3 regions of the Silvimonas iriomotensis genome follow, and region 2 is predicted to be linked to each of the others. Evidence: predicted binding sites of a transcription regulator. Region 2 holds the regulator's gene; each other region holds the start of a gene.
What was found. The regulator FNR, encoded in region 2, switches genes on or off when oxygen is low (the NO sensors DNR and NnrR bind a similar motif). The targets are predictions, from matches to a motif close to TTGATNNNNATCAA.
Positions count from the first base shown of each region.

Region 1: the regulator FNR is predicted to act here: its motif matches at 5,240-5,253, upstream of IEX57_RS08100 (GbsR/MarR family transcriptional regulator).
Region 3: the regulator FNR is predicted to act here: its motif matches at 3,405-3,418, upstream of IEX57_RS18725 (NAD(P)H-dependent flavin oxidoreductase).

Region 1 is NZ_BMLX01000002.1:339,889-347,187, forward strand. Features, by position in the region: gene IEX57_RS08070 (hypothetical protein) at 1-207, opposite strand, end outside; gene IEX57_RS08075 (AraC family transcriptional regulator) at 369-1,211, opposite strand; gene cydX (cytochrome bd-I oxidase subunit CydX) at 1,338-1,496, opposite strand; gene cydB (cytochrome d ubiquinol oxidase subunit II) at 1,522-2,658, opposite strand; gene IEX57_RS08090 (cytochrome ubiquinol oxidase subunit I) at 2,651-4,228, opposite strand; gene cydP (cytochrome oxidase putative small subunit CydP) at 4,225-4,437, opposite strand; gene IEX57_RS08100 (GbsR/MarR family transcriptional regulator) at 4,544-5,098, opposite strand; gene IEX57_RS08105 (metal-sensing transcriptional repressor) at 5,326-5,595, shown strand; gene IEX57_RS08110 (cation diffusion facilitator family transporter) at 5,605-6,666, shown strand; gene IEX57_RS08115 (SDR family oxidoreductase) at 6,782-7,299, shown strand, end outside.
Region 2 is NZ_BMLX01000001.1:1,128,217-1,135,515, forward strand. Features, by position in the region: gene IEX57_RS04970 (hypothetical protein) at 1-309, opposite strand, end outside; gene IEX57_RS04975 (response regulator) at 306-674, opposite strand; gene IEX57_RS04980 (sulfite exporter TauE/SafE family protein) at 755-1,489, opposite strand; gene hemN (oxygen-independent coproporphyrinogen III oxidase) at 1,527-2,924, opposite strand; gene fnr (fumarate/nitrate reduction transcriptional regulator Fnr) at 3,142-3,888, shown strand; gene IEX57_RS04995 (hypothetical protein) at 3,901-4,596, shown strand; gene IEX57_RS05000 (phasin family protein) at 4,681-5,244, opposite strand; gene IEX57_RS05005 (putative motility protein) at 5,415-5,648, opposite strand; gene dnaE (DNA polymerase III subunit alpha) at 5,776-7,299, shown strand, end outside.
Region 3 is NZ_BMLX01000007.1:120,063-127,361, reverse strand. Features, by position in the region: gene IEX57_RS18745 (hypothetical protein) at 1-498, opposite strand, end outside; gene IEX57_RS18740 (pilin) at 582-1,046, opposite strand; gene IEX57_RS18735 (pilin) at 1,221-1,667, opposite strand; tRNA gene IEX57_RS18730 (tRNA-Thr) at 1,813-1,888, shown strand; gene IEX57_RS18725 (NAD(P)H-dependent flavin oxidoreductase) at 2,153-3,328, opposite strand; gene IEX57_RS18720 (anaerobic ribonucleoside-triphosphate reductase activating protein) at 3,471-4,196, opposite strand; gene nrdD (anaerobic ribonucleoside-triphosphate reductase) at 4,193-4,381, opposite strand; gene IEX57_RS18710 (ribonucleoside triphosphate reductase) at 4,466-6,466, opposite strand; gene IEX57_RS18705 (TetR/AcrR family transcriptional regulator) at 6,587-7,189, opposite strand; gene IEX57_RS18700 (hydrolase) at 7,267-7,299, shown strand, end outside.

The DNA.
Region 1 (7,299 bases), on a different contig from region 2:
CGGGCCAACCGCGGCCAGCAACTGGTTCATCAGCCCGGCGCGCTGGGTGTTATCTGACTTGCCGAACAACTGGCCGACCAGGCTGGCAAACGGCGGCGTTTTATCCGAGAGGAACATGGCGGTCAGCCCCTGTTCCAGCCCGCCCTTTTGGGTATCGGCCGACACACTGCCGGCCACTTGCTTGATGACGTCATCCAGAAAACTCACGACGGTTACTCCCTTTACCACGGCAAAAATGGCTGCAAGCGTAGCAAGGGCATGGGCCGGGACATATCAGGCAAGTCATGAAACGGACAAACAAAAACCCGCCGGCAAGGTGCGGGCGGGTTCGGGGTGCTGCGGTGTTGCCAGGTGGCGGCGCTGGCTGGTTATTCCACGGGTATCCAGATTTCAAAACCCCCGTTGCCGGTCACGGGATCAAACGATTTGCCGTACTTTTCAAAGTCCGGCGCTCTGGCATGGCGCTCGCCCGATTCAGGCAGCCATTTGTTCCAGATGGTGTTGCACATGGCGTGAATGGCAGAGATATGCCCATGCCAGGTAAACACCGCGTAGCGCCGCGCCGGGATCTCGACCTGGACGAACTCTTTGGGAAAAGCGGCTTTGCCGGTCACTTCAACGCCGGCAATGTAATCAAATTGCTCGCCCTCCGCCCCGATACAGACCCCATAGGCTGCACCCATGACTTCATTGGGCAAAGTGCCGATGAATGCGCCGAAACGGCGCCAGAGTTCCGGGATATTGCCCACCGTCTCATAGCTGAAACGCCCGCCCAGCCCGGTAATCAACATCGGCTTGCTGGTCTCGAAACGAGGCGGCTCCAGTTCCAGATACTGTTGTTGCTGGTCCATACGCAAAGGCTCCATCAGGTTAAGCCCGTCCAGGCTTGAGCGCGCGCGCAACGCTTCGGGCGTCAGGCCGAATACATCGTGAAACGCGCGGGTAAATGCCTCGTGAGAGTTATAACCGGCATCCAGGGCGACATCCAGAATGCTGCTGGCACCGGCCACCAGTTGCCGCGCGGCCTCAGACAAGCGCCGCTCCCGCACATAACGCATGACCGTGTGACCCGTCACCACGCCAAACACCCGGATCAGGCTGAAGCGCGACATGCCGCAGGCCTGGGCCAGGTAATCCAGGGTCAGTTGCGACCCCAGGGCAGATTCGACCAGCCACAAGGTTTTATCGACGGGGTTACTGGTTTCTCTCATGTGCATGGGCCCAATCTAAAGGGTTTAAACAGGGGCTGTTTGATCGAAATTGCGGCAGGCTCTTTTTCTGGCCGCACCAGTAAAAAACCGGTGGCCCGTTGTTCAACGGCACCACCGGTTTTCCGGTCAGGCCTTGCGGCGCTTTTTGCGGTAATGCTCAAACCGCTCCTGGGTTTTTTCGTCCTTGTGATGGCCGAAAGCGTGATGGCTTTCCAGCCACATGACATTGATGATGCCGGCAGCCAGCGCAAAGCCCAGGCCCAGAATCCAGGTGAAGTACCACATCTTGCTTGCTCCTTTACGCGGTGTCTCAGTAGCTATGGGTTTCTGTCTTGATGCGCTCTACCGTCACCGGGCCGCGCAAGACGCGGTAGACCCAGGTGGTGTAGATCCCGATCAGGGGCACAAACACGATCACCACGCCCAGCATGATCCCCAGGGTTTTATGGCTGGATACCGCATCCCACAGCGTCAGACTGGAACGCGCATCCAGCGAGGACGGCAGCACAAACGGAAACAGCGACCAGCCGGCGGTGAGGATAATGCCGATCAGGCTGAGCGAGCTGCCCAGCAAGGTCAGCCAGGCGCGGTTGGCGCTGACGGCCAGCAGCGCCAGCAGCGCGCCGCCCGTCCCCAGGGCCGGCAGAATCCAGGTTTGCGGGTACTTGCCGTAATTGGCCAGCCAGCCCCCGGCGACCCATTCCACGGTTTTATCCAGCGGACGCAGGATGTCGTTGGGCGAACCCATCTGGGTAAGGTGCAACCCGTTGCGCTGCGCCACCCAGAACCCGCCCAGGGTGAACAGCACGGCGGTCACCAGACCGGCCAGTTGCACGGCCCGCCGTGCCCGGGCGCGGACGATGCCTTCGGTTTTCAGGAAAACCCAGCCGCCACCATGCATGATCAGCATGGCGACAGACACCAGGCCGCAGAACAGCGCAAACGGGTTCAACAGGCTGAAAAAGCTGGCATTGCCATAGGTCACGCGCAGGGTTTCATCAAAACGGTAATCCACGCCGACAAAGAAGTTGCCAAAGGCCACACCAAAAATCAGCGACGGCACCAGACCGCCAATGAACAAACCCCAGTCCCAGCTGTTACGCCATTTCGGGTTGGGCAGCTTGCTGCGGTAATCAAACCCCACCGGCCGCAAAAACAGGGCAAACAGCGTGAGGATCAGCGCGACATACAGTACGGAGAACGCCGCGGCGTACACCAGCGGCCAGGCCGCAAACAAGGCGCCGCCGGCAGTGATCAGCCAGGTCTGGTTGCCTTCCCAGGTGGCGCCCACGGTGTTGATCACCACGCGACGCTCGTCGTCAGTCTTGCCAATGAACGGCAACAAGATGGCCGCGCCCAGATCCCAGCCACCGGTCAGGGCAAAGCCGATGATCAGTACGCCGACCAGCCCCCACCAGATCAGTTTGAGTGTTTCGTAATCAAGCATGCTGCTCCCCTTGCTTCAGCGTTTTTTCATGGTGGTACTGGCCGGTATGCAGCGACGACGGGCCCAGCTTGATGTACTTGAGCATGAGATACATCTCGATCACGAAGAGCGAACTGTAGATACCCAGCAGCCCCAGCAGACTGAAGTGCAACTGGCCCGGTTCAAGGGCAGAGGCAGACAGCATGGTGGGCAGCACGCCGGAAATCGTCCACGGCTGGCGGCCGTATTCCGCAACAAACCAGCCCAGTTCAATCGCCACCCAGGGCAGCGGAATGGAAAACACGATCAGCTTGAGCAGCCAGCGCTGGGGCGCCAGATTGCGTCTGGCCAGGAAATAGAACGATGCCGCAAAGATAAACAGGAACAGAAAGCCCAGCCCCACCATGATGCGGAACGAGAAGAACAGCGGCAGCACTTGCGGAATGGTGTCGTTGGCCGCCAGCTTGATCTGCTCTGGCGTGGCATCCGTCACCTTGTCGGTGTACTTCTTCAGCAACAGGCCAAATCCGAGGTCGTGCTTGTGCGCTTCAAACTGCTGTTTAACGGGGTCGCTCTTGTCGCCCGCCAGCAGTTTTTGCAAGGCGTCGTACGCCACCATGCCACTGCGGATACGGCCTTCGTACTCGACCTTCAGATCCTTGATGCCGGTGACTTGTTTATCGACCGAACGGGTGGCAATCAAACCCAGCACATAGGGAATGCGGACGGCGTAATCGGTGCGTTCTTCTTTCTGGTTGGGAATCCCGATGGCGGTAAACGTGGCCGGCGCGGGCATGGTTTCCCATTCAGCCTCAATGGCCGCCAGCTTCACCTTCTGCACTTCACCAGAGGTATAGCCGGACTCATCGCCCAGAATGATGACCGACAGCACCGAAGCCAGACCAAAACCGGCAGCAACGGCAAAGGAGCGGATGGCAAAGCCGGTATCGCGCGCTTTCAACAGATACCAGGACGACACGCCTAGCACAAACATGGACGCCGCCACATAACCGGCCGCCACCGTGTGCACGAACTTGACCTGCGCCACCGGGTTGAAGAACACGTCGGCAATGCTGGTCAGCTCCATGCGCATGGTTTCATAGTTGAACTCTGCGCCAACCGGGTTCTGCATCCAGCCGTTGGCAATAAGAATCCACAAGGCCGAGAGGTTGGAGCCCAGCGCCACCAGGAAAGTCACCCCCAGATGCTGCACGCGGGAAAGGCGATCCCAGCCAAAGAAGAACAAGCCGACAAAGGTGGATTCCAGGAAGAACGCCATCAGCCCTTCAATGGCCAGCGGCACACCGAAGATATCGCCCACGTAGTGCGAGTAATACGCCCAGTTGGTGCCAAACTGGAACTCCATGGTGATCCCGGTGGTCACGCCCATGGCAAAGTTGATGCCAAAGAGCTTGCCCCAGAAACGGGTCATGTCTTTGTAGACCTCTTGTCCGGTCATCACATACATGGACTCGCAAATCACCAGAATCCAGCTCAGACCCAGGGTGAGCGGCACAAACAAAAAGTGGAACAAGGCGGTTGCGCCAAACTGCAGCCGCGATAGTGCCACGACATCTTCGGCAAATATCATCTGGAAGTTTCTCCGGGGGTACGCAAAGCGGGGCCGGACGCAGGAGCGCCCAGGATTTGTTGCCGCACCAGTTGCGGGGGCATATTCATGTCTTTGGCGGCGGGGTGCGAGAACCACGCAAACCAGGCCAGCCAAAGCAGCGTGCACTTGACGATCAGTACACTGGTGATTTCCAGCGCCAGGCGCCGGTCAAACGATGGCAACTGCATACTGCCGCTCCAAAGCGGGTAGCGTTGAGGGCTACCGCGGTACTTGTCAGTCTAGTCAGGCAATCGGGGATTTGTGGCACCAACGGCCACTTTGCGTACGTACCGGTCAGCTCTCTGTGCGATCACCGCGCAGGCGGTCGGCCAGACCCAGCACCTTTTGCACTTTGGAGCCCAGCCGCATCAGGTTTTCCAGCGTTTGCGGGGACAACCGGTGGATCTCGTCAAACCAGCCTGTGGCCAGATCAATCAGCTCATGCATTTCCTGCATGCGCTGCTGGGCGTAGCGCTCGTCTTCGCTGGTCGGCGTGGCCAGCATGGCGTCGCGCAGCATGGATAGCGTGGGGTCGATTTCGCGTTTCTTTTTTTCTTCGGCCAGCGTGCGAAAGATCTCCCACACGTCTTTGGGCGCCTCAAAGTATTCGCGCCGATCGCCTGGCAGATGGCTCATGCGGCACAGTCGCCAGGACTGCAACTCCTTGAGGCCCATGCTGACATTGGAACGGGAAAAACCCAGGGTTTCGCCGATCTCGTCGGCATTAAGCGGGCGCTCTGAAATAAACAGCACGGCGTAGATCTGGCCGACGGTGCGGTTCACGCCCCAGCGGCTACCCATCTCGCCGAAATGCAGGACAAAGCGTTCGGTCAATTCTGTGAGTTGCATTTTTTTTGGTCTACCAGTGGATTCGGGGCCGGATGATAGCGACATGGCTCACCCGATCAATGTCTGTTTTGCTGAAATTATCTGATCTTCAGCAATTTTGTTCTTTTCTGAATTTTCATGAATTACTGAAAATTGTAAAACCTGACCCTCATCAATGCAATATCCATTTGGTATTTTTTGGGGAACTTGTGGTTGTCACATCCCCCCAGGGGGGATACCATGCGTACATGGAACACACAGAACACCCGGAAATCATCAACCGCTTGCGCCGCGCCGAAGGCCACCTGAAAACCATCATGCGCATGCTGGAAGAAGGCCGCACCTGCCTTGATATCGCCCAGCAACTGCAGGCGGTCGAAAAGGCCATTGCCAGCGCCAAGCGACAACTGGTGCAAGACCATATCGACCACTGTCTTGAGCACGCGGTAGATGCCGCCGGCGAAGCGGGCCAGCGTGAGGCGCTGGACGAGTTCAAGCAGATCGTCCGCTATCTTTGAGACTGACTGATGACATCACCCTACCGCCCGGCCAACACCCCTGCCCCGCACCAGCACGACGCTGCCTGCGGACATGACCACGGCCACGCTCACGCCAGCCATGAGGCTGCGCACGATCACGCGCATGATCACGGCCACGGCCACCATCATGATCACGACCATACTTTTGGCCACGCGCATGGCGTGACTGACCAGCGCCGCATTGCCGCGGCCTTCGTCATCATCTTTGCCTTCATGCTGGTAGAAGTGGCCGGCGGGATCTGGTCGGGCTCGCTGGCCCTGCTGGCCGACGCCGGGCACATGGTGTCCGATGCCGCTGCGCTGGGTTTTTCCTGGCTGGCCTTGTATTACGGCAAGCGCCCGGCCAATGCCCGGCTGACTTTTGGCTATAAACGGCTGGAAATCCTGGCGGCCTTTGTCAACGGCTGCGCGTTGTTTCTGGTGGCCGCCTGGATCTTGTTTGAAGCGATCGTGCGCTTTGCCAAACCGGTGCCGATCCTCTCTGGCGCCATGCTGTGGGTGGCGGTGATCGGGCTGGCGGCCAATATTGCGGCGTTCTACGTGCTCAATGGCGGCAACCAGGAAAACCTGAACATGCGCAGTGCCTGGCTGCATGTGCTGGGCGATATCCTGGGGTCGGTGGCGGCGATTGTTGCGGCGCTGGTGATTCGCTTTACCGGCTGGACGCCGATCGACCCGCTGCTGTCGGTGCTGGTCGCCTTCCTGATCCTGAAAAGCGCCTGGCAGATTGTCAAAGCCACCACGCATATCTTGCTGGAAGGCACGCCGCCCAACCTGAAACTGGACGATATCAAGTCCGACCTGGAACAGCACATTACCGGCGTGACCGATATCCACCATATCCACGCCTGGGCCATGACGGCCGAGCAACTGATGGTGACCTTGCACGCGGTGGCCGAGCCTGGCGCCGATCAGGCGCTGATTGTCGCCAGCATCCAGCAACGGCTGGCCAGCGAATTCAACGTGGGCCACGTGACGGTTCAGATCGAACCCGCAGACTGCGTCGCGCAATTTCATCAGTTTGAATCAGACAAGGCGCAGTGCCACTGAACGCCGTGGGGCGACTGTTCCGCCCAATCCGCCATGACACTGCGCTAGCCATGGCTGCTGCGCTGCGGCAAGATCACGGCATGAGTCTGAATCTGTTCAATGCAGGAGAAAAACAATGATCGTACTGGTGACCGGCGCCAGCATCGGGATTGGTGAGGCCACGGCCCGCCGCTTTCTGGATGAAGGCCACAAAGTGATTGCTGCCGCCCGCAGCACTGACGCGCTTGCTGCCCTGGCCAGCGCCTATCCGGGCAAGGTTCACCCGCTCACCCTGGACGTGACCGATAACGAGGGCGTGATTGCCGCGCTCTCGCGCCTGCCGCAAGACTTTGCCGAGATCGACGTGCTGGTGAACAACGCCGGTCTGGCACTGGGGCTGGAGCCAGCCCAGCGCGCCGAACTGGACGACTGGGAACGCATGGTCGACACCAATATCAAGGGTCTGCTGTATGTCACGCGTGCCGTGCTGCCCGGCATGGTGGCACGCAACCGCGGCGCGATTCTCAACCTGGGTTCGGTTGCCGGCCGCTGGCCGTATCCGGGCGGCAATGTCTACGGCGCGACCAAGGCGTTTGTGCGCCAGTTCTCGCTGAACCTGCGCGCCGACCTGCTGGGCACGCGCGTGCGGGTGAC
Region 2 (7,299 bases):
AACTTCGTCCTCGTAACCCATCAGGTCGGCAAGGTTGCGGCAGCCACGTTCGTCATAGATCACCATGGCTTCGCCACGCAGCGTGCCAGAGAACGACTGGCGCACGGCGGTGACAGCCAGTTCGCGCCCGACCGTCTGCGCGATGGTGCCCGAGATATTGCCGGCATCGGCCAGCGAAATACCCGGCACCGACAAATGGACAAAGCTGCCCATCAACTGGGCCAGCAGCGCGCCGGCGCGGCCCATGGCAATGTTGGTGATTTCCTGCAGCGCGTCGCGCTGATCTTCCGTCAAGGCAATAACAGTCATAGCTTGATTCCGTACTCGCGCAACACCGCCTCAATACTGGCCGGATCAACCGGCTTTTTGACGAAGGCTGCAGCGCCCAGGGCGCGTACGCGCTCGCGCGCCAACGTTTGCACATCTGCGGTTACAACAACCACAAAGGAATTCAAACCTTCTTTTTGCAGGGTTTCCAGCACGGCATAGCCGTCCATGTCCGGCATGGTCAGATCCAGAAACATCACGTCGGCCTTGCCCGCGCGATAGGCCGCGACCGCCTCGTTGCCATTACTGGCCTGCGTGATTTCCACGTCCCACGTGGGGGGCAAAGCTTTGATCAGCATCTTGCGTGCTATGGATGAATCGTCGACGACAAGTATCGGCGTTGGCATGCGGCATTCCGGGCTATTCAACGAGGCAAAAGGCCTAAGCTGACAGATTTTAGTGAAGTTATCTCGCCCTGAATAGTCTCTCAAAGCACCATATGACTAAATAGCAGCACTGAAAGCAGCCGATATATGCCAAATGCAATAAAGAGCAACCCTGCCAACACCCTGACAAATCGCTTTCTTATCCACTGCAAAATCCGGCCTGCGGCCTGCCCCATCAACAACAGGTTTGGCAGCGTACCCAGCCCGAATGCCAGCATTATCAAGGCGCCCTGCCCGACCCCGCCAGAGGACAAAGCTGACAAGCTGGCCGTATAAACCAGACCACAGGGCAACCATCCCCAGAGCGCCCCCACGATCAGCGTGTCAGGCCAGCGCCTGACTGGTAAGCGACGACGCAAAACCGGTTGCAAAAATCGCCACACGGGCCGACCAACGGTTTCGATATGCACAATCCAGGAAAACCAGCCGGCCAGATACAGCCCGACGCCAATCAGCAACAGGTTGGCCAGCACATAGAGCACCAGCTTGATGGACTGCAGGGAAACAAGAAACGGCAGCGCGCCAAGCGCCCCGGCCAGCGCGCCGATGAGCGTATAGCCGGCAAGGCGGCCAAGATTGAAACCCAGGTGATAACGCAGGCGCGGGCCGGGTGGCAATTGCAAGCTGAACGCGGCAACGACGCCGCCGCACATGCCAAAGCAATGTCCGCCGCCCAGAAAGCCTGCCAGCAAGAACGCAAAAACGTCGAAGTCGTGCAAGGATGATCCCGCTAGGAAAAGCACGCCAGACCCAGCCACCAGAACGGCGACAGACAAGCGGCAAGCTTACCGCAAAACCTGGCAGATCAATGCATCAGACAAGGCGGGAGTAGCGCGCGGCGGTAGTTTTCTCACGCAAGTGGCGATCAAACACCATAGCAATGGAGCGGATCAGCATGCGTCCCTTGGGCGTAACCTCGATGCCTTCGGGCGAAATGATCAGCAAGTCATCGCGCATCATGGCGTCCAGCACCGCCAGTTCAGGCGCAAAGTAGGTTTTGAAATCCACCAGCCAGGCGGTTTCGACCTGCCCGAAGTCCAGATTGAAGCGACACATCAGCCCCTGAATGACCGATCGCCGCAACAGATCATCGCGGTTCAGCTCGTACCCCCGCACGATGGGCAGGATGTCTTCATCCAGCATGGCGTAGTACTGTTCGATCTCTTTGGCGTTCTGGAAATAACCGGCGCCCACTTTGCCAATACCGGAAACGCCAAATGCCAATAAATCAGATTCCGCCCAGGTTGAATAACCCTGGAAATTGCGCTGCAAAGTGCCACGCCTTTGCGCTACGGCCAGATCATCATCCGGCAATGCAAAATGATCCATACCGATATAGACATATCCGGCCTCGGTAAGCCGCTCAATTGCAGATTGCAGGATATCGAGTTTTTCTGATGCCCCCGGCAATGCACTGGCATCCATTTGCCGTTGTGTTTTGAATCTTTCAGGCAAATGCGCATAATTATAAAGCGCAAGTCGGTCTGGCCTGATTGCCAGAACCCGGTCGATTGTGCGCAACACACTTTGCACCGACTGGAACGGCAAGCCGTAGATCAGATCAATGCTGACCGAGCGGAAACCCATGCTGCGCGCGGCGTCGATCACCATACGGGTTTGCGCTTCGCTCTGCACGCGGTTCACGGCGCGCTGCACGCGCTCGTCAAAATCCTGCACGCCAACACTCATGCGGTTAAAACCGGCCTGGGCCAGGAGGCTGATTTTGGCGGGCTGCAATTTGCGCGGATCAATTTCGATCGAATATTCGCCATTTGGCAAAATATGGAAATTCTTATTGATTTCTGAAATCAAATCGGCAAGTTGTGCTTCCGGCAAAAAAGTAGGTGTACCACCGCCAAAATGAATCTGGCCAACCTTCATGGTATATGGCAATATATTTGCCAGCAGCCGAATTTCTTTTTTAAGATATTCGACATATTCAACTGCCCTGCTTTCATTTTTGGTGATGATCTTGTTACAGGCGCAGTAGTAGCAGACGGTATTGCAAAAAGGCAGATGAAAATACAGCGATGCCGGGCGGTCTGCCTCCCCCACGCGGGACTGCTGCAGCGACGCGGCATAGGCGTCGACACTCAGCGGACCAAAGCGGTCAGCAGTGGGATATGAGGTGTAGCGAGGCCCCTGGCCATCGTAGCGTTCGACAAGGGGGCGATCGAACTCGACTTGCTGGATGTAGGCGGCTGTATGCATTTGTCCTGCCCTGAAAATTCAGGGTAAACAGTTTGCCTCCACCCTGGAGATATTTACTTGATACAGATCAAAGCAAATCGCATGATGCTCGCATCTACTTCGCACATGTAATTAATAGATGCCCTCAGCGACCGACCGTTTCTGACAGACCAGCCCCAACCGTGACTTTGGCTCTGGCCTGCAGGCAATTATCTGAAGTCCAAGTGGAAAAACAACCATGCTCTCACCTATCCAGTTACGTGAAACCGGTCTCAAGCAATTGCGCCATGCCTGCTCCAGTTGCAGCCTGCGCGAACTGTGCCTGCCTGTCGGGCTCTCTCCCGATGAAATGCGTCAGGTCGACCAGCTTGTCAGCCAGGGCCGCCCGATCAAGCGGGGCGAAGCGCTCTATCGGGCCGGCGAACCGTTTCACTCGCTTTACGCTGTGCGCCTGGGTTTTTTCAAGACCAGTGTTGTCTCTGAAGATGGCCGGGAGCAGGTCACGGGCTTTCACATGAACGGTGAACTGATCGGCATGGATGCCATCAGCACCGAGCACCACACCTGCGATGCGGTGGCACTGGAAGACAGCGAAGTGTGCGAGTTGCCATTCAATGAAATGGAAAACATGTCGCGCCGCATTCCCTCGCTGCAGCGCCACCTGTACCGCCTGATGAGCCGCGAGATCGTCCGCGATCATGGCGTCATGCTGTTGCTGGGCAACATGAAGGCTGAGGAGCGCATTGCGGCATTCCTGCTGAACCTGTCACAACGTTTTGCCTTGCGCGGTTACTCGCAGCACAGTTTTCATTTGCGCATGACGCGTGAAGAAATCGGCAGCTATCTGGGCCTGAAACTGGAAACCGTCAGCCGCACCTTGTCACGCTTCCAGGACCAGGGTTTACTGCGGGTACAGAACCGTTTGATTGAACTCAAAGACATCGAAGGCCTGAAGCAGTTGATGAATAGCTGCCAGGGCAACTGACCCCGCGCCCCCATGATCGCCCAGCTCTGCCTGATTGCCCCTGCCGCACAAGCCTCTGCCGTACTTGAACGCCTGGGACAGGCCGGGCTGGGGCTGCCTGTATTCCCGGCGGAGGCGGCGGCAGCGCTTCCGCCCGCCCCCACGGCAGACAGCACGCTGGTGCTGATCAATCCGGGCAATATGGCTGCTTACCAGCAACACTTGGCCGTTGCCCGGCAAGGTGGCTGGCGCCTTCTGGACCTGGCGGTCAATCTGCACAATCCGTTTGGTAAAACCATGGGCTGGATGGTTGCCGCGGGTGGCAACCATGATGATTTCGCCCTGGCCACGCCGGTACTGGATGCGCTGGCGCCGCCGTTTCCCAAAGCCTGGCTTCACGCCGGCGGCCCTGGGGCCGGTGCTTTTCTGAACAGCATTGCCAGCGGCTGGCTGGCGCAGTCTGAATCTGTCTGGCAATGGTTGCTGCATGCCTTGCAGCAACCGGGTGCCAGTTCGTTTGATCTGCAATCCTGGCAAACGCTGATCGACCACAGCCTGACGCACCTGCAAGACGATGCCCGCAGCTATCTGGCCATTGATACCGGGCCGTTCCAGCCCTGGTTTGCCGATCAATGCGCCCTGCTACTCAACCCGCTGACCCGTGAATCCCCGGCCCGCCAACTGGCCAACTGGTTCCTGGCCGCGCAGGCGGTCAACCCCAAACCCTGACTCACACAGTGTCGGCCCAAATAAAAAACGGCCCCTTATGAAGGGGCCGTTAACGCAATCGGCAGATATGCGCTAGTAAACAGGTCAGGCAGCAGCGGCCTTGCGGCGATTGGCTGCAGCGGTAGAGCTGGCCTTGTTGATGTTCTGCACGGTCGCAGCCAGCCACTCTTCGCTTTGCTTGCGGGTTGCGGCGATCGCGGAATCGTACACATCAAACGTGGTGGCCACGCCTTGACGCAGGCTCTTCACACCTGCGGCACCGGCCGGATATTGTTCAGCCAGCTTGTCCAGACCAGCCAGTACTTCTTCGCTGGTTTGCTTCAGATGTTTTTCCACCAGTTCACCCAGTTCTTTCTGGGTGGCATGGGCAATGCCCACGGCTTCGCGCCAGGCGGCGGTGGTTTTTTCGGTCACGGGTTCGACCAGTTCGCGCTGAACGGCCAGCGCTTCATTCGCGTCCTTGGCACCAGCAAGGGACTTGGCAGCGTGCTCGTTGTCAGACAACAGTGCACGGGCAAAACCCAGTTGCACCGCCCAGAGGCGCTCTGTACCGGTCAGGACGGTACGGGCAAAACCCAGAGACTGTTCGATCCCGACTTGTTGAGCGCGGGAAAACTCTTCGGCGAAACGGTTGGTACCAAGCGTCATGATTTTTCCTAAGTGGTTGTGCAATGCAACATTTGAGGGCATTCTGGCAGAATGCATTCATATGTCAACCTTATTTTGTGCAATGCATCAGAAAAATCCAGCACGAAAAAAAACGACCTGACGGTCGTTTTTTTATAAACAGGATCAAACAGTTGTTTGATTTGCAGGCTTTACGCTTTGACGTCCACGCTGTTACCCAGGTTGGACGGATTGTTGTACTGCGGCACTGGCGGCAGCGCCTGCAACAGGCTAAGGGCCGCAGAAGCTTGCGCGTCATTGGCTTTTTTCATGACGGCCACGTTGATCGAATTGGCGTTGGCGGCGGGTTGCAGCACCGTGGCGTTGAGCTGGTTCATGCTCTGATTCACCGCGTTGCTTTGACTGCTGACTGCACTTGCATCCATAAGGCTGAAGACTCCTCTATAGGAATCAACACCTTAACCTGGAATTTATTACAAATGCAAGTTAGTCCGCCCACACTGTTCAACGCGCGCCTGCCTCTGTCTTGATTAGCAGTGATAGAATTTGCGGATGAATACCCCTGCCTTTATCCATCTCCGCCTTCACTCCGAATTCTCTGTGACCGACGGCATTGTCCGTATTGACGATGCGGTCAGCCAGGCCAAAAAGCTGGGCATGCCAGCCCTGGCTGTTTCGGATCTGATGAACCTGTTTGGCATGGTCAAGCTGTACAAAGCCTGCCGCAACACCGGCCTGAAGCCCATCGTCGCGCTGGATTGCTGGATAGAGAACCATGATGATCGCGACAAACCCACGCGCGTGTTGTTTGTTGCCCGCAACCGTGACGGTTACGGCCGTCTGTGCGAACTCCTCACCCGCGCCTACCTGGAAAACCAGTATCGTGGCCGCGCTGAACTGAAAAAAGAATGGCTGGACAGCGGCGACAACACGGGCTTGATGTGCCTGTCTGGCGCGCACCAGGGCGAAATCGGCCAGGCCATCCTGAATGGCAACATGGCCGGCGCCATTGAACTGGCCCGCTGGTGGCACGATCACTTTCCTGGTGCGTTCTATCTGGAACTGCAACGCAGCGGCCGCCCGGAGTGCGAAGCGTCGGTGCAGGGTCATCTGGATATCGCGTCCGAACTGGATTTGCCAGTTGTTGCGACACACCCCATCCAGTTCATGGACCCGGACGACTTCAAGGCGCACGAAGCCCGTACATGTATTTCTGAAGGCTACGTGATGGCCGACAAGCGCCGGCCGCGCAACTTCACCGAAGAACAGTATTTCAAGACGCCTGACGAAATGCAGGCGCTGTTTGCCGACCTCCCCGAGGCGCTGGCCAACACGGTCACGCTGGCGCAGCGCTGCAACGTGAATATCGTGCTGGGCAAGAACTTCCTGCCGCTGTTCCCGACGCCCGATGGCATGACGCTGGATGACTTCCTGGTGCATCAGGCCAAGGACGGCCTGGAAATGCGTCTGGCGCAGTTGTACCCGGACGAAGCCAGACGCGACGCCGAACGCCCGCGCTACCAGGAACGCCTCAAGTTCGAGACCGATACCATCATCCAGATGGGCTTCCCGGGCTACTTTCTGATCGTGGCGGACTTTATCGTCTGGGCCAAGCACAACGGCTGCCCGGTCGGGCCGGGCCGGGGGTCGGGCGCGGGTTCGCTGGTGGCCTATTCGCTGGGCATTACCGACATTGACCCCACCGAATACGCCCTGCTGTTCGAGCGCTTCCTGAACCCGGAACGGGTCTCGATGCCTGACTTCGATATCGACTTTTGTCAGGACAACCGCTGGCGCGTGATTGAGTATGTGCGCGGCAAATACGGCGCCGAGGCCGTCAGCCAGATCGCCACCTTCGGGACCATGGCCGCCAAGGCGGTGGTGCGCGACGTTGGCCGCGTGCTGGATCTGTCTTATATGTTTGTCGATGGCCTGTCCAAGCTCATCCCGGCCGCACCGGGCAAGCAATACAGCCTGGATGACGCTACCGAGATGGTTCCGGAACTGGCCGAACGCGTCAAAAACGAAGAAGAAGTGATCGAGTTGTGGGAGCTGGCCAAGAAGCTGGAAGGCCTG
Region 3 (7,299 bases), on a different contig from region 2:
CAGGAAGTTCTCCGCAAACCGGAAAATGGCAAAGCCGCCGTAATTGGGTGGGAGCAGGACAATCGCGATGGTTGCAACAACCGGGGCGTAGCTGCTTTTAAAGACCGCCCTGCAGCAAAGGTAAAATGCGCAGAACCAGCTAAACAAGGCGATAAAAGTGAGCAAGAGGCCGGCGTTGGCAATACCAATACCTTTGATCACCAGTGCATAAATGCGGGTGAACAAGGTGTAATCGTCTTGGGACCCAAACATGAAGAAAGGGTCGCCAGGATAATGCTCGGGAGAAATGCGGTGCAGTGTCTGACCGAGATAGAGCATCCCGTCATGCCAAAACCCGAACCAGGGGTGGCAAAGCATCCATACGGATGCCAGCAGGAAAAAAACAATGGCCGGGTTCTGGTGAACCAGCCCGTCCAAAGCCTGCTTCCATTCAGTCAGCAGCTTTGGACGCGTAGAGGGGGACGCCTTGGAGAGATTCACGGTCTGTTCGATGGTCATGAGTCAAGAATACCGGTATGCCTCACACCATCCAGAACCACGTGCAAGTGCGAAAATAAGGATAAATCAGCGGGATTATCTGTTTAACCGCGGCACTGACTGGGGAGGTATTTTTGAGCCAGCGTGGTCCCCGCTGCTCTGTTGCATTGCCAGATCAAGGCGCCGTTTGGCACGACCCCGTTAGTCAGGCTACCACTATTGGTTGCATCCAGGGGCTGGAGCACCAGCGTGCTACCACCACCTGATAGGCCGGCACCAGCAATCGATGTAAACGAAATGGTGATGGCACCGGTGGATGAACTGATGTTCATCGCAGAGACATTGGAAGTGCCGGAACCAAAAGAGAAACCAAGATTAAAAGCGTTGCCATTTGCGGCATTTTCGGCGACCAGCGTTTTGGCATAGTCAGCAATCCCAAGGCCTTCGCTAACCCGGGCGCGCACGGTGTAATCCTGATAGGCCGGGATGGCAACCGCAGCCAGAATGCCGATGATTGCAACCACAATCATCAATTCAATCAATGTGAAACCGCGTTCAGTTTTACGCATTTTGTCCTCCGGGACAATTCAATGGCAGGCATCTGCCACGTTCAAACCTGTCAGAATGTAATGAGCCCGGAAGTGAACTACTGCGTTGCGCAGTATTGTAGTGGGTGGGCCTGAGTAGGATGGCGTGCTTTAACGAAAGCCCGCCATCCCGAGTTAATCGGTCAAATTAACCGATTAGCGGCACTGCGACGGACGATACTTGGAAGCCAGAGTGGTACCGGTACCGTTACACGCCCACTGAATCACGCCTTGCGGAACAGTGCCAGCTTGCAGCGCTACACCGGAGTTGCCCGTGTCAGTCGGGGTAAATTCGATCACGCCATTACCAGCCTTGGAAGCGTAGGTCACGTCGATGTTACCGTTGCCAGCAGTGATGGAAACAGTGTTCACGTTGGTGGTGGAACCGGACCAGCTGTAACCCAGGCTCAGGGAAGAAGCGCCGTTAGCGGCGTTTTCAGCAACGATTGCCTTGGCAGCGTCGGCCATGCCCAGACCTTCAGAAACGCGGGCGCGGACGGTGTAGTCCTGGTAAGCCGGGATGGCCACAGCGGCCAGAATGCCGATGATCGCAACAACGATCATCAGTTCGATAAGGGTGAAACCCTTTTGCATGCGTTGCATGTTCAGTCTCCGAAAATTGTTTGTTGGTGTGCGGGGTCTCCGCGCCAGCAAAGTTAGAGCAAAAGCTATGCCAGCGGGATGGGCCCCGCCGGCGCATTGTGCCCGGCTTGGTATCTATTGCAAAGTTGCTTATAATGCTGGCTCCGCCGTTGTAGCTCAGTCGGTAGAGCAACTGATTCGTAATCAGTAGGTCGAGTGTTCGATTCACTTCAACGGCACCAAAGACAGTAAGGGTCAGGCTTTCGAGCCTGGCCCTTCTTCGTTTTCGGGCCCCTTTTCTGATGCTAACCGGCTGCTGAACCGTTACAGCGCCATGTCAGGCCATCCACGCCAGGCGGCGACGAATGGCGGCGGGTGTGGCGCAAAAACAAAGGCCGGTGTGGATACCCACACCGGCCTTTGTACCTGGAAGTGACGAAATTCGTCACTGCTAATTTCTGTAATTCGTCAGATTTTTCTTATATTCGCCGTGATGCCCGTCACGCTCAGGCCGGGTTGGTCGTCAAACCGGCGGGGCGCTGGCCTGTCAGCAGATAATCAATCAGCTCGCGCACCGGGCGGATGGCATTACCGAATGGCAGGCTGTCCGCGCCGCGGAAGAACAGACCACGATTGACTTCACCGCGCATGGCAGCGGCCAGTTTCAGGTCAATGCAGAACTGCCCGACTTTGGCGAGCCCGTCGCGCAGGCCGCAGACCGACAGGCAGTTTAGGCCTTGGGTGCAGCGGGCCGGATCGGCTTTGGCGTTTGATTGCAGCCGGGCTTCGCGGTTGATGTAGTTTTTCAGCCAGGGGGTGAGTACGGCGCGGGCTGGCAGGCCGGCGACGCTCATGAATTCGACGATGTCTTCATCGCGCGCGTTGGCGAGGACGTCCTTGAAGTTGGGGTGCGCGTCGCCTTCAGCCGACACCGCAAAGGCGGTGCCCAGTTGCACGCCGCTGGCGCCGTTTTGCAGGTAGTGGCGCACCTTCTCATGGCTGTTGATCCCGCCGGCCACGATCAACGGGATGCGCTGGCTTTCCAGTTGCAGTTCCTTGAAGAGCTGCAGGGTTTCGGTCAGCACGCGGTCAAAGCCGAATTTCTCGTTGTGGACGTCGTCCAGACGGGTGGCGCCCAGGTGGCCGCCGGCGTGGCCGGGGTGTTCGATGACAATTGCGTCGGGCAAGCGGTTTTTCTTCAGCCATTTTTTCAGGACCACGCCAATGCCGCGGCTATCGGACAAAATCGGCACCAGCGCGACGTCCGGGTGGTCTGCCGTGACGTCGGGCAGGTCCAGCGGCAGGCCTGCACCCATCACAATGGCGTCGGTGCCGGCTTCGCAGGCGCAGCGGACATAATCGGTATTGGCGGACACGGCCTTCATGACGTTCACGGCGATCAGGCCGTTGCCGCCAGCCGCAGTTTTGGCCAGGTGTACTTCACGGGTGAGCGCTTCGTAGTTCAGCGCATCCAGCCCGGCCTGATCCTTGATGGTTTTGCTTTGTTCCATCAGATCGGCATGGTGATGGCGCAGGTCTACGCTGGCGATGGTGCCGACGGCGCCTTGTTGTGCCACGGCGCCCGCCAGTTTGTGCGCAGAGATGCCCACGCCCATGCCGCCCTGCACGACAGGGAGCAAGGCTTTGCCTTTGATCAGCAGTGGTTTGAAAGCATGTTGCAGCATGGGAAAGTCTCCCGCCTTGATGGCGATTCCTGGTTAAGAGCGGGGAGTCTGCGGGTTTGTCTCTGGTTTGATTTTGATTCAGATCAAAGCGTCATTGCAGAGATGATGCCGTGTATACAAATCACCAAAAGCGATGTCACTAATGCGTACGGATCGACGTGCGCGGCAGCACGCGCCGCAAGCGCGCCAGGGTGGCGTCACCAGGCCAGTCCGGTGGGATTGCCTGTTGCAGCAACAACGGGCTGGCACAACCTGAGGCGCGGAACGGCTGCAGCACGAAATCCTCTACGCCTTGCACGGCGAGTGTGCCGGCCAGTTGCAGCAGGGCGGTTTCATCATGCAGGGCGGGGTGGATGGTGGTGCGGCATTCGAATTCCACGCCGCTCTCGATCAGCAAATGCAGTGATTCGCGCGCGGATTTGCCGCTGTGCCGAACCTGGGTGACGGCTTCGTAACTGGCGAAGGGGGCTTTGACGTCGAACCCGACCCAGTCAAGCAGCGGCAGACATTGCTTGAGCCGCGCCGGATACGCGCCGCCGGTATGCAGGGCAACCCGGAAACCCAGCTCCCGCACTTGTTTCATCATGTGGGGCAGCCAGTATTCCGCCAGCGGTTCGCCGCCGCAGAACACTACGGCATCCAGCAAGCCGCGCCGGCCGTGCAGCCAGGCCAGCGTGTCATCCCAGGTGGGACTGCTGGCTTGTTTGCGGCGGCTTTGCAGATGCGGGTTATGACAATAATGGCAACGCCAGGGGCAGCCAGAGATAAACACGACGCAGGCCAGATGGCCCGGATAGTCGCAACTGGAAAACGGCACCACGCCACCCAGCTTGGGCGGCGTGCGGGCATGTGCTTCGTCGGTCATGGCCGTTCCTTGAAGAACTGGCGTTCCTTGAATTCACCTTGCTTGCCAATATTGAAGGCCGACACGGGGCGGTGGTAACCCATGACGCGCGTCCAGACTTCGCAGCGTGTGCGCTCTTCTTGCTTGAGCGCGACGCTGGCACGGGTTGCGGTGTGGATGACGGTTTGGGTGGCGTGATCGTTCATGCAGGTTCTCCGGGGGATGGCGGGGGCAAGCGGTAGAAAAAGAACGCGGCCGGTATTCCGTGGCAATCGCCGGCCGCGTCGCTGCTAGTTGCAGCAAACCGGTTTCGCGGCCAGCAATTCCTGGTCGCACTTGGGGCAGAACTCGTGATGGCCGCTCAGATAGCCGTGCTTGGGGCAGATCGAGAACGTGGGCGACACGGTGATGTACGGCAGCCTGAAGCGCGTGAGTGCGCGGCGGACCAGGGTGCGGCAGGCATCGGCCGACGAGATGGCCTCGTTCATGTACAGATGCAGCACGGTGCCACCGGTGTACTTGCGTTGAAGCGCATCCTGGCGCTCCAGCGCCTCGAACGGGTCGTCGGTGAAACCCACGGGCAACTGGGTGGAGTTGGTGTAATACGGCTGCTCCGGGGTGCCGGCCTGCAGAATGTCCGGGTAGCGGCGTTTGTCTTCTTTGGCAAAGCGATAGGTGGTGCCTTCGGCCGGCGTGGCTTCCAGGTTGTACAGATGGCCGGTTTCCTCCTGGAAGCGCGTCATGGTGTCGCGGATGTGATCCATCAAGCGTGTGGCCAGGTCATAACCGTAGGCAGTGGTGATGTCGTCCGCGTCGCCGGTGAAATTGCGGATCATTTCGTTGACGCCATTCACGCCCAGCGTGCTGAAGTGATTGCGCAAGGTGCCCAGGTAGCGCTTGGTGTACGGATAAAGCCCGCCATCGATCAGGCGCTGGATCAGCTTGCGTTTGATCTCCAGGCTTTGTTTGCCCAGGTCCATCAGCTCGTCGATACGGGCAAACAGGCCTGGCTCATCGCCCCGGAATTCATAGCCGATCCGGGCGCAGTTCAGCGTGACCACACCCAGGCTGCCGGTCTGTTCGGCAGAGCCAAACAAGCCATTGCCGCGTTTGAGCAGTTCTCGCAGATCCAGCTGCAACCGGCAGCACATGGATCGCACCATGTGTGGCTCCAGATCACTGTTCAGGAAATTCTGGAAATACGGCAGGCCGTATTTGGCCGTCATTTCAAACAGCAAGGCCGTATTGGCGTGATCCCAGTCGAAGTCAGGCGTGATGTTGTAGGTGGGAATGGGAAAGGTGAACACGCGGCCCAGCGCATCGCCTTCCATCATGACTTCGATGTAGGCGCGGTTGATCATGTCCATTTCTGCTTGCAGCTCGCCGTAGGTAAACGGCATTTCCACACCGCCCACGTACGGAATCTGTTCGCGCAGATCAGCCGGGCAGGTCCAGTCGAAAGTCAGGTTGGTAAACGGCGTCTGCGTGCCCCAGCGGCTGGGCACGTTCAGGTTGTAGATCAGTTCCTGGATGTACTGTTTGACCTGGGTGTAGCTCAGCTCATCCACGCGCACGAACGGCGCCATATAGGTATCGAACGAGGAAAACGCCTGTGCGCCGGCCCATTCGTTTTGCAAAGTGCCCAGGAAATTGACGATCTGGCCAATGGCCGACGACATATGCCGGGGCGCTTTGGCTTCCACCTTGCCCGGGACGCCGTTGAAACCTTCATGCAGCAGCCGGCGCAGGGACCACCCGGCGCAATAGCCCGAGAGCATGTCCAGATCATGAATATGGAGGGCGCCAGAGCGGTGGGCGGCGCCGATTTCCGGCGGGTAAACATGATTCAGCCAGTAGTTGGCGATCACCTTGCCACTGGTATTGAGGATCAGCCCGCCCAGGCTCCAGCCCTGGTTGGCATTGGCGTTGATGCGCCAGTCTGACTGGTTGAGGTATTCATTGATGCTGGCCTCAACATCGACCACGGTGCGGGTGTCAGAGCGCAAGCGGGCGTGCTGGCTGCGCCAGGTGATGTATGCCCGCGCGGTCTTCAGATAACCCTGTTCCAGCAGGGCTTCTTCCACATGATCCTGGATGATTTCAATGCCCGGACTGGTCAAGCCGGTCTGGGCAAGGCGCCGTGTGACCTTGTCTCCCAGCGCTTGCGCCGCCGCAAGATCAAACTCGCCGCTGTATTGTGCTGCGGCCAGCAGGGCACGCGTGATGCGTTCTGCATCAAAAGGGACAATGCGGCCGTCGCGTTTGCGGACGTGGATGGGCTGGCTATGCACGGCTTACCTCAATATCTTGTTGTCTGGTCGGGTTTCAGCACAAGATATTGGGGTTTGTCGTGTTGAGGGGTGTTGATCGGGGTCAATTCTCAGAATGTTGAGTATTACCCCACCCAGGGCTTACGGCTGCCCTGCGGACAAGCGGTTGACCAGCCAGAACGCCAGCATGTCGCGCATTTCATCCAGCGCGGGGCGGCGGGTGGGCAGGTCTTCTTCGCTGTTGAGGGCCACGGCCGCCTTCATGATCTGCAAGACCACCACGGCCACGGGCATGAGTGCCTCGTCTGAGCGCTCTGGCGCTTTCAGGCGCAGGATATTGAGCACGTGCTCGCGCATTTTCTGGCGCACGCCCATGGCTTTCACCGGCGGCGCGCCACGGGCTTCGACCAGCACGGCAAAGGCCGGGTGGGCCGCGCGGAACTGGATCAGCGCCGAGAACAGGTTTTGCGCGGTTTCAGCCACCGACCATTGCTCTGCTTGCTGGGTCAGCGCGGTCATGCGCTGGTACAAATCGGCCGCATGGTCGGTCAGCACTGCGTCGGCCACGTGTTCCTTGGTCGGGAAAAACTGATACAACGAACCAATGGAAGAGCCTGCCTGCGCGGCGATCTCGGTCATGGTCGTGGCCTCGTAGCCTTTGCTGGCAAAGAGCTGGTCCGCGGCTTCCAGCAAGGCGGCGACGCGCAGGCGTCCACGTTCGCGTTGCGGTTTTCTGGCGGTCATACTTGCGTTTTGTGAGTCCATCCTCATATACTCTGTTTTGTGAGGAGTTCCTCACATATTAGACGGAGCGAAACAACATGGTAAAGCTTGATCCAGCAACAACTGCCTTG